2 regions of the Nonomuraea sp. NPDC052116 genome follow, and region 2 is predicted to be linked to the other one. Evidence: riboswitches for the same ligand, from Rfam matches in the RefSeq annotation. Region 2 holds a riboswitch; the other holds the start of a gene.
The links. Region 2 has a riboswitch for glycine ahead of gcvP (aminomethyl-transferring glycine dehydrogenase). Riboswitches for the same ligand answer to the same signal wherever they lie in the genome.
Positions count from the first base shown of each region.

Region 1: linked by a shared signal. The riboswitch ahead of gcvT (glycine cleavage system aminomethyltransferase GcvT) and the one ahead of gcvP (aminomethyl-transferring glycine dehydrogenase) in region 2 are both predicted to bind glycine.

Region 1 covers NZ_JBFAWA010000015.1:228,312-234,350, forward strand. The annotation lists gene AB0L65_RS28370 (3-oxoacyl-ACP reductase) at 1-332, shown strand, start outside; gene AB0L65_RS28375 (gamma-glutamyl-gamma-aminobutyrate hydrolase family protein) at 362-1,075, shown strand; gene AB0L65_RS28380 (hypothetical protein) at 1,059-1,889, opposite strand; glycine riboswitch at 1,984-2,081, shown strand; glycine riboswitch at 2,112-2,211, shown strand; gene gcvT (glycine cleavage system aminomethyltransferase GcvT) at 2,246-3,331, shown strand; gene gcvH (glycine cleavage system protein GcvH) at 3,328-3,717, shown strand; gene AB0L65_RS28395 (L-serine ammonia-lyase) at 3,877-5,253, shown strand; gene AB0L65_RS28400 (hypothetical protein) at 5,273-5,821, opposite strand; gene AB0L65_RS28405 (DUF6286 domain-containing protein) at 5,868-6,039, opposite strand, start outside.
Region 2 covers NZ_JBFAWA010000003.1:365,236-371,274, forward strand. The annotation lists gene gcvP (aminomethyl-transferring glycine dehydrogenase) at 1-2,116, opposite strand, end outside; glycine riboswitch at 2,286-2,385, opposite strand; gene AB0L65_RS07295 (MerR family transcriptional regulator) at 2,504-3,124, opposite strand; gene AB0L65_RS07300 (bifunctional nuclease family protein) at 3,272-3,742, opposite strand; gene AB0L65_RS07305 (MerR family transcriptional regulator) at 3,875-4,501, opposite strand; gene AB0L65_RS07310 (FHA domain-containing protein) at 4,575-5,087, opposite strand; gene AB0L65_RS07315 (mannose-1-phosphate guanyltransferase) at 5,359-6,039, opposite strand, start outside.

The DNA of each region.
Region 1 (6,039 bases), on a different contig from region 2:
GGTCGGCGACCTCGCAGATCTCGTACACGGCGTCCAAGGGCGGCGTGCTGGCGATGTCGCGCGAGCTGGGCGTGCAGTTCGCCCGGGAGGGCATCAGGGTGAACGCGCTGTGCCCCGGGCCGGTGAACACGCCGCTGCTGCAGGAGCTGTTCGCCAAGGACCCGGAGCGGGCGCAGCGGCGGCTGGTGCACATCCCCGTCGGGCGCTTCGCCGAGGCCTCGGAGATCGCGGCGGCGGTGGCGTTCCTGGCCAGCGACGACGCGTCGTTCATCACGGGTAGTGAGTTCCTGGTGGACGGGGGCATCTCCGGCGCCTACGTCACGCCGCTGTAGCTCTGTTCTGGTTTCTCGGGGGTCATATCGTGCAGCGTCCCGTCATCGGCATCACGTCGTACGTGGAGCCGGCGAAGTTCACGGTCTGGGACATGACCGTGGCGCTCCTGCCGTACATGTACGTGGAGCAGGTCGTACGCGCCGGCGGGCAGCCGATCGTGCTGCCGCCGGCCGGCGAGCCCGCGCAGGTCGTCGGCCGCCTGGACGGCCTGATCCTGGCCGGTGGCGGGGACGTCGATCCGGCCCGGTACGGGCAGGAACCTGGGGATCAAACCGGCTATATCCGCAAATTTCGGGATGAGGCGGAGTTTGGGCTGATCGCGGCGGCCCTCGACGCCGGCCTGCCGTACCTCGGCATCTGCCGCGGCCTCCAGGTGCTCAACGTCGCCCTCGGCGGCACCCTCCACCAGCACCTCCCCGACGTCGTGGGGCACACCGGCCACTCCCCCGCTCCCGGCCGGTTCGGCCCGCTGCCCGTCACGCCCGTCCCCGGCAGCCGCCTGGCCAAGGCGCTGGGCACGGAGCCCGTGACCGTCCCCCACTACCACCACCAGGCCATCGACCGGCTCGCGGACGGCCTCACGGTCACCGCCACCGCCGGTGACGGCACGATCGAGGCGGTCGAGCTGGACTCGGCCCCCTTCGCCGTGGCCGTGCAGTGGCACCCCGAGGCGGCCGAGGACGGCGCCCTCTTCGAGGCGCTCGTGGCGGCCTGCCGCCCCGTTTTCACCCCACCTGTTTGAGCACGCCGTTCAGCACCACGGCTCCGGCGCCGTGCTTGGCGTCGAGATCCCGGCGCTGCTCGTCGGTGGCCACCCAGACCTGCGCCTCCACCTGGTTGCGCAGCACGCTGGAGGACGCCGAGACGAGACGGTCGCCCAACTCGGCCTCGACCTCCTGCTGGATCGCCTGCAACTCGCTCTCGCTGCGTGCCGCGCCGCTGACGCACAGCGCGCCGCCCCACACCTCGCGGACCCACGCCTCACGGCCGGACAGGTCGCCGGTGAACTTCAGGTTGAGCACCAGCCGCAGCGGGTCGTTGGCCTCCGGCGACTCCGCGGGGAGCCCGTCCATGTAGCTCTGGTCGAGCCAGGCGCCCGCGAACTCCTCGACCGTTCCGGCCCGTGCCATCGCCTTGTCCAGCGCCTGCTGGGTGGCCTTGGCGGGATCGACGGGCCGCCAGCCGCCCTCCGGCGCCGGGCACGGGCTCGTGAAGTCCTCCTTGCGAGCGGGGGCCGCCTTCTGGGGCGCGCCCGGCGGCTCGGTGAGCGTCAGCCTGGTGCCGTCCCAGGTGCCCACGACGTGGTATTCGCCCCACTTCACGCCGCCCTGCGACTCGTGATCCACCTTGCTCCAGTCCCAGCCGACGACGTCAAGACCGCTGCACTGCGGCGGCAACGACGTCATGACCGTCAGGCACAGCTGCGGCCCGTGCCCGCCGCCTTCGAGCACCGTCCCACCGGCCTCGTAACGGGGCGGGGGCGCGGCCTCCGACGCGCTGCAGCCCGCGAGGGCCAGGGTGGCCAGCAGGCCGAAAGTCGCCGTTCGCCGATTCATATCCTTTCGACGTCACCACCCCCCGGAGTGGTTCATGAGCAATCAGAACGCGACAACAACCCCATCGCGGCACTAGGCTGACGGGCATCACCGGCGAAACCGTGCGGGAGAGCGCCCTGGCAGCCGGTCAGGGTCCCTGAAGGAGCAAGCCCTCCCCGCAAACCTCTCAAGGCAAAGGACCGCGCGGACGCCGGACGGGAGATCTGCCACGTTTCCCGTCCGGAGGTGACCTCTGGAAAGCAGGCCCGCGGGGCCTCGCCGAAGGTGAAAGTCCGGCAAAACTCGGGCGAAGCTCTCAGGCATCGATGACAGAGGGGGAGGATGCTGGCATCCAATCCTGTCCAGAGGTGCGACAAATGTCCCGACCAACACCGCTACGAGACGTTCACGAGAGCCTCGGCGCCACGCTCACCGACTTCGCCGGGTGGCTCATGCCGCTCCGGTACGGGAGCGAGTCCGCAGAGCACAACGCCGTTCGCCAGGCGGCCGGGCTGTTCGACCTCTCCCACATGGGCGAGATCTTCCTGACCGGGCCGCAGGCCGGGCAGGCGCTCGACTACGCGCTGGTCGGCCACCTGTCGGCGCTGGCGACCGGGCGGGCCAGATACACGATGATCGTCAACGAGCGGGGCGGGGTGCTCGACGATCTCATCGTCTACCGGCTCGACGACGACGAGTTCATGGTCGTGGCAAACGCCTCGAACTACGAAAAAGTGGCAAAAGAGCTGATTGAGCGGTCGAAGGCGTACGACGTGCTGGTCGAGGACCGGTCGGACCAGTACGCGCTGATCGCCGTACAGGGGCCTCGGTCCCAGGAGATCCTCGCCACGCTCACCGACGCCGACCTCGACGGGCTCAAGTACTACGCGGGCCTGCCCGACCTGGTCGACGGGCGGCAGGCGCTGATCGCCCGCACCGGCTACACCGGCGAGGACGGGTTCGAGCTGTTCGTCGCCAACCAGGACGCGGTGCCGCTCTGGCACGCGCTCATGGCGGCGGGCGAGCCGCACGGCCTCAAGCCCGCCGGCCTGTCCAGCCGCGACACCCTCAGGCTCGAGGCCGGCATGCCGCTCTACGGCAACGAACTGGGCGTCGAGCTGACCCCGTTCGACGCGGGGCTGGGCAGAGTGGTGAAATTCGACAAGCCGGGCGACTTCGTCGGCCGGTCGGCGCTCGAGGCGGTCAAGGACGACCCGCCCCGGCGCCGGCTCGTCGGCCTGGTCGCGCGGGGACGCCGGGTGCCGCGCCACGGCTACCCGGTCACCAAAGACGGCGCCGTCGTCGGCGAGGTCACCAGCGGTGCGCCCTCCCAGAGCCTGGGCAGGCCCATCGCGATGGCCTACGTGGACACCGAGGCCGAGTCAGGCCTGGCCGTGGACATCCGGGGCAGCCATGAACCTATGGACCTGGTAGAGCTGCCCTTCTACAGGAGGAACAAGTGAGCAACATCCCTGACGACCTGGGCTACACCAAGGAGCACGAGTGGGTGGCCGGCCTCGACGACGGCCTCACCGTGACCATCGGCGTCACGGCCTTCGCCGCCGAATCTCTTGGTGACGTCGTCTTTGTGCAGCTCCCCGACGTCGGCTCGAGCGTCGAGCCGGGCGAATCCGTCGGCGAGGTGGAGTCGACCAAGTCGGTGAACGAGATCTACACCCCCGTCGGGGGTGAGATCGTCGAGGTGAACCAGGCCGTGGTCGACGACCCGAGCCTGGTCAACAGTGACCCGTATGGCGACGGCTGGATGTTCCGGGTGCGCGTCGAGGGCGACGCCGAGGACGTGCTCTCCGCCGAGGAGTACAAGGCACTCACCTCAGGCGATTCCTGACCTTTTTCGCCGGGGCCCTGCGACGGGCCCCGGCACTGCGCTCATGAGAGGCGCCATCAGTGACTCCTCCGCTCCCTCAAAGGAGCGGCTTCTCGCTTCCCTCAGCTGAGGTAGGCGACGGACAAGCCCTGCCCGTTTCGACCGAGAAAATATCAGGCAATGGCGATCAGCGTCTTCGACCTTTTCAAAATCGGCATCGGCCCGTCGAGCTCCCACACGGGAGGCCCGATGGCGGCCGCGCACAAGTTCGCCCGCGGGCTGCACGACGACGGGCTGCTCTCCCGGGTCACGCGGGTCGAGGCCATCCTGTACGGCTCGCTCGGCCTGACCGGCAAGGGCCACGGCAGCGACAAGGCGGTCCTGCTCGGCCTGTCCGGCGAGAAGCCCGAGCTCGTCGACGTCGACTCCATCGACGGCCGCCTGGCCGAGATGCGCGAGTCGGGCACGGTCAAGCTGTACGGGACGCACGAGATCCGCTTCGTCGTGGGCGAGCACCTCGTCTTCGAGCGCAAGATCTCGCTGCCCGAGCACCCGAACGGCATGCGCTTCACCGCGTACGACGCCGACGGCGAGCAGCTCAAGGAGAAGGTCTACTTCTCGGTGGGCGGCGGCTTCGTCGTCGACGAGAAGGCCACGGGCGCCGACCGCATCAAGCCGGACGACACCGTCCTGCCCTACCCGTTCACCACGGGCGAGGAGCTGCTCAAGCACTGCTCCAACACGGGCCTGTCGATCTCCGCGCTGATGCTGGAGAACGAGAAGGCGTTCGGCCGCACCGAGGAGGAGATCCGCTCGGGCCTGCTGCGGCTCTGGGCGGTCATGTCGGAGTGCGTGCGCCGGGGCATCTCCAAGGAGGGCGTCCTGCCCGGCGGTCTCAAGGTCAAGCGCCGCGCCAACCAGCTCCACCGCCGCCTGCAGTCGGAGCCGGCGGAGAAGGACCCGCTGCAGGCCATGGACTGGGTCGCGCTGTTCGCGCTGGCGGTCAACGAGGAGAACGCCGCCGGGGGCCGCATCGTCACCGCCCCCACCAACGGCGCCGCCGGCATCATCCCGGCCGTCCTGACGTACTACACCCGCTTCGTCCCGCACGCGGACGAGGAGGGCGTGGTCCGCTTCCTGCTGACGGCGGGCGCGATCGGCGTGCTGTTCAAGGAGAACGCCTCGATCTCGGGCGCCGAGGTGGGCTGCCAGGGCGAGGTCGGCTCCGCCTGCTCGATGGCCTCGGCCGGCCTCACGGAGGCCCTCGGCGGCACGCCCGAGCAGGTCGAGAACGCGGCCGAGATCGGCATCGAGCACAACCTGGGCCTGACCTGCGACCCGATCGGCGGCCTGGTCCAGATCCCGTGCATCGAGCGGAACGCGGTGGCCTCCAACAAGGCCATCACGGCCGCCCGGATCGCCCTGCGCGGCGACGGCCGCCACTTCGTGCCGCTGGATCGTGCCATCAAGACGATGCGGGACACCGGGCGGGACATGCTGGACAAGTACAAGGAGACCTCACGCGGCGGCCTGGCCGTCAACGTGATCGAGTGCTGACCTCACCCTGACGGCCGCGTCAGCGGCGGACGTGCAGGCGGACGACGGTGCTCGCCTCGTCGTCGCGGACCTCGCGGCGGATCCTGCCGACGATGTCGTGGTCCAGTTTGCTCACCACCGCGCCCACGTCCGCGGTGGACGGGCACGTCAGGGTGACGCGCAGGCCGTTCTCGGTGACCCGCACCGCCGACCGGCCCAGCCCTTCCACGCCCTTCAGCCCGACGAAGAGCATCGCGGTGCCCGTGCCGTTGCGGGCGCCGCGGCGGCCCCAGCCGAGGCTGAGCAGGAGCCAGCGGAGCGAGACCAGCGACAGGAGCAGGAAGCTCAGGGCCAGCACCCACAGGGGCCAGGGCTCGTCGGCCAGCGCCCGGCGGGCCTGGGCCGGGAGGACCTTGGCGGTGGCGGGCAGGTCGAAGAAGCGGCCGTGGCCGCGGAGCCAGGCGTACATGCCCAGGCCCAGCAGCGTGGCGCCCACGATGGCCAGGCCGACGCGGTTGCCCGCGTACTGCCGCATCGCGGCCCCCTTGCCGCGCGGGGGTGTCCGTTGCGCGTCCGTGCGTTCGGGCATCAGGCCGCCTCTCCGCGTGGCCGGGGCCTCTCGGTGTGTTCGGGCATCAGGCTCCCTTTCTGCGCAGCCGGACCACGACCTCGCCCGTGCCCAGCGTGCCCACGCCCGCCAGCCGGTCCCCCACCGCCGTGCCGACCTGCCTGAGCATCGTGCCGGAGCTCTCCGTCCCCGTCATGACCGTGACCTCGATGGTGCTCCTGCGCAGCCGTACCCGGGCC
Region 2 (6,039 bases):
CGACGCCCGGACCGCCGCCGCCGTGCGGGATGCAGAACGTCTTGTGCAGGTTGAGGTGGGACACGTCGGCCCCGAACTCGCCCGGCTTGGCCAGCCCGACCAGCGCGTTGAGGTTGGCCCCGTCCACGTAGACCTGGCCGCCGGCCTCGTGCACCTTGGCGCACACCTCGGTGATCGTCTCCTCGTACACGCCATGCGTCGAGGGGTACGTCACCATGATCGCGGCCAGCGCGTCACGGTGCTTGTCGATCTTGGCGTCGAGGTCGGCCAGGTCCACGTTGCCGTCGGAGTCGCAGGCCACGACCACGACCCGCATGCCCGCCATGATCGCGCTGGCGGCGTTGGTGCCGTGGGCGGAGGACGGGATGAGGCAGACGTCGCGCTCGCCGTGGCCGTTCGCGCGATGGTAGGCGCGGATGGCCAGCAGTCCGGCGAACTCGCCCTGCGAGCCGGCGTTCGGCTGGATGGAGACGCGGTCGTAGCCGGTCACCTCGGCCAGCCAGCCCTCCAGCGTGCCGATCAGCTCGCGGTAGCCCTCGGCCTGGTCGTCCGGCGCGTACGGGTGGATCGCGGCGAACTCGGGCCAGGTGATCGGCTCCATCTCGGTGGTCGCGTTCAGCTTCATCGTGCAGGAGCCGAGCGGGATCATGGAGCGGTCGAGCGCGATGTCCTTGTCCTGCAGCTTGCGCAGGTAGCGCAGCATGGCGGTCTCGGAGCGGTGGCTGTGGAAGACCGGGTGGGTGAGGTAGCCGGACTCGCGCGCCAGCGAGGCGGGCAGCGCGTCCGCGTCCAGGGCCACGTCGGCCTGCTCGACGCCGAAGGCGGCCCACACCTTGGCGACCTCGGCGGCGCCGGTCTTCTCGTCGCAGGAGATCGACACGTGGTCGTCGTCGACCCGCCAGAGGTTCACGCCCTGCTCGACGGCGGCGGCGACCACCTCGGCGGCCCGGCCGGGCACGCGTACGAGCACGGTGTCGAAGAACTCGCGGTGCACGACCTCCAGGCCCGCCTGGCGCAGCCCTTCGGCCAGGGCCACGGCGTGCCGGTGCGCCCGGTGGGCGATCCGGCGCAGCCCCTCGGGGCCGTGGTAGACGGCGTACATGCTCGCGATGACGGCGAGCAGGACCTGCGCGGTGCAGATGTTGCTGGTGGCCTTCTCGCGGCGGATGTGCTGCTCGCGGGTCTGCAGGGCCAGCCGGTACGCGGGGTCGCCGTCGGCGTCCACCGACACACCCACCAGGCGGCCGGGGAGCTGGCGCTGCAGGCCCTCGCGTACGGACATGTAGGCCGCGTGCGGCCCGCCGAACCCGAACGGCACCCCGAACCGCTGCGAGGACCCGATCGCGATGTCGGCGCCCAGCTCGCCGGGCGCGGCCACGAGGGTGAGGGCCAGCAGGTCGGCGGCGGCCACGACGAGCGCGCCCGCCTCGTGCGCGGCGGCGGCCACGGCGCGGAAGTCACGCAGCCGCCCGGACGCGCCCGGGTACTGGACGAGCACGCCGAAGCACTCGGGCAGCCCGCCTTCGAGGGAGTGCTCCACCAGCGTGATGCCCAGGGGCTCGGCCCTGGTGGCGAGCACGGCCTTGGTCTGCGGCAGCGCGTCGGCGTCCACCACGAACACGCTGCTCTTGGACTTGCCCGCGCGGCGGGCCAGGGTCATCGCCTCGGCGGCGGCCGTGGCCTCGTCGAGGAGGGAGGCGCCCGCGACGGGCAGGCCCGTGAGGTCGGAGACGACGGTCTGGAAGTTCAGCAGCGCCTCGAGGCGGCCCTGCGAGATCTCCGGCTGGTACGGGGTGTAGGCGGTGTACCAGCCCGGGTTCTCCAGCAGGTTGCGCCGGATGACGGCGGGGGTGATCGTGTCGTGGTAGCCCAGGCCGATCATGGAGGTGAGCACGCGGTTGCGCCCCGCGAGGGCGCGCAGCTCGGCGATGGCCTCGGCCTCGCCGACGGCGGCGGGCAGCTGGAGCCGGTCCTTGGCCCTGATGGCCTCGGGGACGGCCACGGCCACCAGATCCGCCACGGACTCGAAGCCCACGGCCTCGAGCATGCGCTGCTGCTCGGCCGCGGATGGGCCGATGTGCCTGGACGAGAACGGCGGAGCTGACAGGTCGGTCATGGAACAGTGCCTCCCGAGGCTATGGAGACCGGCGCCGTGGCGCGGGCGAGTGCCGGATCTCCCCCTCTGTCAGCGCGGCGACGCCGCGACCTGAGAGCTTCACCCCGGGAATGGGGCTTGCACCGTCGGTGAGGCGCGCCTGGCGGGTGCGCCTGCTTTCCAGAGTTGCCTCACCCGAGCGGTACAGGGTGCCTGAGAGATTCCGGGGAGGGTTGCTCCTTCGGCGCCCTGAGACCCGCGGGTCCCAGGGACTCTCCCGCACGGGGTCATCAGCCTTGCTGTCCTAGATTACAACCCTCCGCGTTACGCATGAATTTCCCCGTCGATGCGTTATGTGCGGATTGCCCGGTGGGCCGCGTCCGGCGGCCCACGGCAGAAGGGGGTGTGCTAGCTGAGGCGCCGCGCGCGGCGACGGCGGGCGAGCTCGTCAGCGGGGTGGTCGGCCGGGACGCTGTCCTCGACCGCCGCTCGTTCCCCCGGCAGCTCCGCGAGGGAGCCCTCGACCTCTCGCCAGACCCGGCCGAGCGCGATGCCGAACACGCCCTGACCGCCTTGGAGCAGGTCTATCACCTCGTCGGCCGAGGTGCACTCGTAGACGCTGACGCCGTCGCTCATGAGCGTGATCTGCGCGAGGTCGGCGACCCCGCGGTCACGCAGATGCTGGACGGCCGTACGGATCTGCTGCAGCGACACCCCGGTGTCGAGGAGCCGCTTGACGACCTTGAGCACCAGGATGTCCCGGAAGCTGTAGAGCCGCTGGGAGCCCGAGCCCTGCGCGGCTCTTATCGTGGGCTCCACGAGGCCCGTGCGCGCCCAGTAGTCGAGCTGCCTGTAGGTGATGCCGGCCGCCGCGCAGGCCGTCGGCCCGCGGTATCCGATGTCCGCCGGCAGCGACGCCGGCTGTTCGTCGAAGAGCAGGCCCTGCTCTCCGGCACGCTGCCGCGCGCTCTCGCGCCGAACCGGATCTTCCTGGCCGGCCGTCTTTCCCTCGCCGCTGCTGACCGCCACGCGGACCTCCGGCTTTCTCTCATCCCGCGGCCTGATCTGGGGGTTCGTAAAGGGCGACCACGGGTTTCACTTGCACCGTAGGACCGTGACCATGCTCAGTCAACGATCCGGCTCGGCGCGTCGTGAAGCGTAAATGCACCGAAATACCTACCCCGCCCTGCCGAAGTCTTCGGGAGTGATCGTGTCAAGGAACTCTCTGAACTTCTCCACCTCGTCTTCCTGGTCGTCCGGGATGATCACCCCGGCCTCCTGGACGACCTCCTCGCTGGCGAAGATGCGCGCTCCGGTGCGCAGGGCGAGCGCGATCGAGTCGGACGGCCGCGCGCTCACCTCCACGCCGTTGGAGAAGACCAGGTCGGCGAAGAAGATGCCGTCGCGCAAGGCGACGATGTTGACCGCTCGCAGGCCGACGCCCAGAGCGCTCAGCACGTCTCGGAAGAGGTCGTGGGTGAGCGGACGCGGCGGTGGCTCCTCCGCTTGGGCCAGCGCGATGGCCGTCGCCTCGGTCATGCCAATCCATATAGGAAGGAACCGCTCCCCGTGTGCCTCCTTGAGCAAGACGATCGGCTGATTTGTGGGCATTTCAACTCGAACGCCCACGACCTCCATCTGCAACACGGGCTGCTCCGTATTCCTGACCGGTCACCCGGCACAGCTATTTGCGGGTCGCTACTGCTGACTGGCTACTGCAATTCAACGTAACACCCGGCGGGCATGGAATGCGCCTCCGCCTCCCAGCTCGCCAGGGTCTCAACGCCCCAGCACGGACCGGATCCCCGACCGCACAAGGGATGCGTGCAGGTCGAGCAGGAGTGTGGAAAGCTCCCTGGCGACCTCGTCGGCCTCCCCGATGGCGCCGGGGGCCCGCCGTTTGAGTATGGGCGCGACCGCCTGCTCGACGAGCCCGCACTCGCGCTCGGCCGCGGCCTTGACCGCCCGCAGGTGGCGGGCGCGCAGGCCGAAGCGGGCCAGCGCGCCGATGCTGCGGGCCACGTTGAGCGCCTCTTCGTCGTAGCGCCTGGCCACCGGGGCGAGCAGGCCGTAGTCCTCGAGCTCGGTGAGCGTCTCGTCGTCGATCTCCGCCGCCTCGAGCAGCTCGGCCCGGCTGAGCCGGACCTCCGTCTTCTCCTGGACGGCGCGCGGGCGGCCGAAGCTCTCGGCCATCCTGTCCTTGATCACCCGCAGCGGCAGGTAATGGTCGCGCTGCTCGCGCAGGATGAAGCGCAGCTGCTCCACGTGCAGGTGAGTGAACTTGCGGTAGCCGGACGGGCTGCGCTCCGGCTCGATCAGCCCCTCACCCTCCAGGAAGCGGATCTTGGAGATCGTCACATCGGGGAACTCGCCCTGCAGGAGCGCGAGCACCTCCCCGATGCTCATGTGAGAGCGTGCCGCCTGGGAGGTCATGTGACCTCCCGGGACGGCGCGTCCACGAGTCGCTCGCTCGGCTCGATCATGCGCCGGCGTGGGTCCGCATCAGGAAGACGAGGCGGAACTTGCCGATCTGCACCTCGTCTCCGGAGTGCAGGGGAACCTCCTCGATGCGTTCCCTGTTGACGTAGGTGCCGTTGAGGCTGCCCACGTCGCGTACGGAGAACTGACCGCCGGGGTGGCGGTAGAACTCGACGTGGCGGCGGGAGACCGTGATGTCGTCGAGGAAGATGTCGCTCTCCGGGTGGCGCCCGGTCGTGGTGAGGTTCTTGTCCAGCCGGAAACGGCTCCCCTGGTTGGGGCCCCTGGTCACCGTGAGCAGCGCCGTGCCGGGCGGCAGCTGCTCGACCAGAGCCCGCTCCGCCAGGAGCATGTCGCCTGCCTCAGCCTCGTATGCCTCGATTCCCGCGATGGAGATCGTCGACGTGGTGTCCCCGGAGACCTCGGGTCTGGTCAGCGGTGACCCACAGCGGGAACAGAAACGGGCATCCTCGGGGTTGGCGTGCCCGCACTGCGTGCAGTAGACGCTCGGCATCGATCGGCTCGGCCTCCTACCGCGAAGACGCGGCGACGGTGCTCAAAGACGCGCCTCGCTTCGCTTTTTCAAGTTTGCGAATGCCGCAAGATACGCTGATCAGCGGCAAAGGTCAAGGCGGGGCACTGGACTGTGGTTTGGACGCAGACAAAGTTACCGCCGCTTCCGCCCCGTGGTCCATGCCGCCGCGCGTTTCTACATTACGATCTTGCGGCACTGTCTGGGCACGTCAACCCTAATGGCTTTTTTCCTCACCCTCCGCGACGATTGTTCACATGGCGGCCTGCTCCACGATGCGGGCCCACCGTTCGAGCAGGGCCTGGGCGCTGTCCATGTCGCCCGCCTCGGCCCACAGATCGGTCACGGGCTCGGTGGCCGCCGGCAGCACGAGCACCCAGCTCCCGTCGTCGTGGGCCACCCGCACGCCGTCGGTGGTGTCGATGCGCCGGCCCTCGTGCTCGGCCTCCGCCGCCTCGATGACCGAGCGCATGACGGCCCCCTTGGCCGCCCACGGCGTGGGGATCGTGCGCTTGAGCATCTTGACCTCGGGGATCCTGGCGTCGATCTGACTGAGCGACAGGCGGGTGCGGGCCACCAGCCCGAGCAGGCGCATGAACGAGGCCAGCCCGTCGATGGCCGGGCTGAACTCCGGCACCACGAAGCCGCCGCGCCCGTCCGCCGCGAAGATCATGTCGGGGCCGGCGGCGGCCGAGGTGAGGGCGTCGAGCGCGGTGGAGGTCCACTGCACCTGTACGCCGTGGAAGCGGCAGACCTGCTCGGCGACCCTGGTCGTGGTGACCGGCAGGGCCACCTGGCCGCCCCTGCGCTCGGCGGCGACGAGGTCGAGCACGACGAGCAGGGAGCGTTCGTCGTTGATGAGCTGGCCCATCTCGTCCACGAGGGCGATGCGCTCGCCGACCGGGTCGAAGCGGACCCCGAAAGCCGCCCGCGA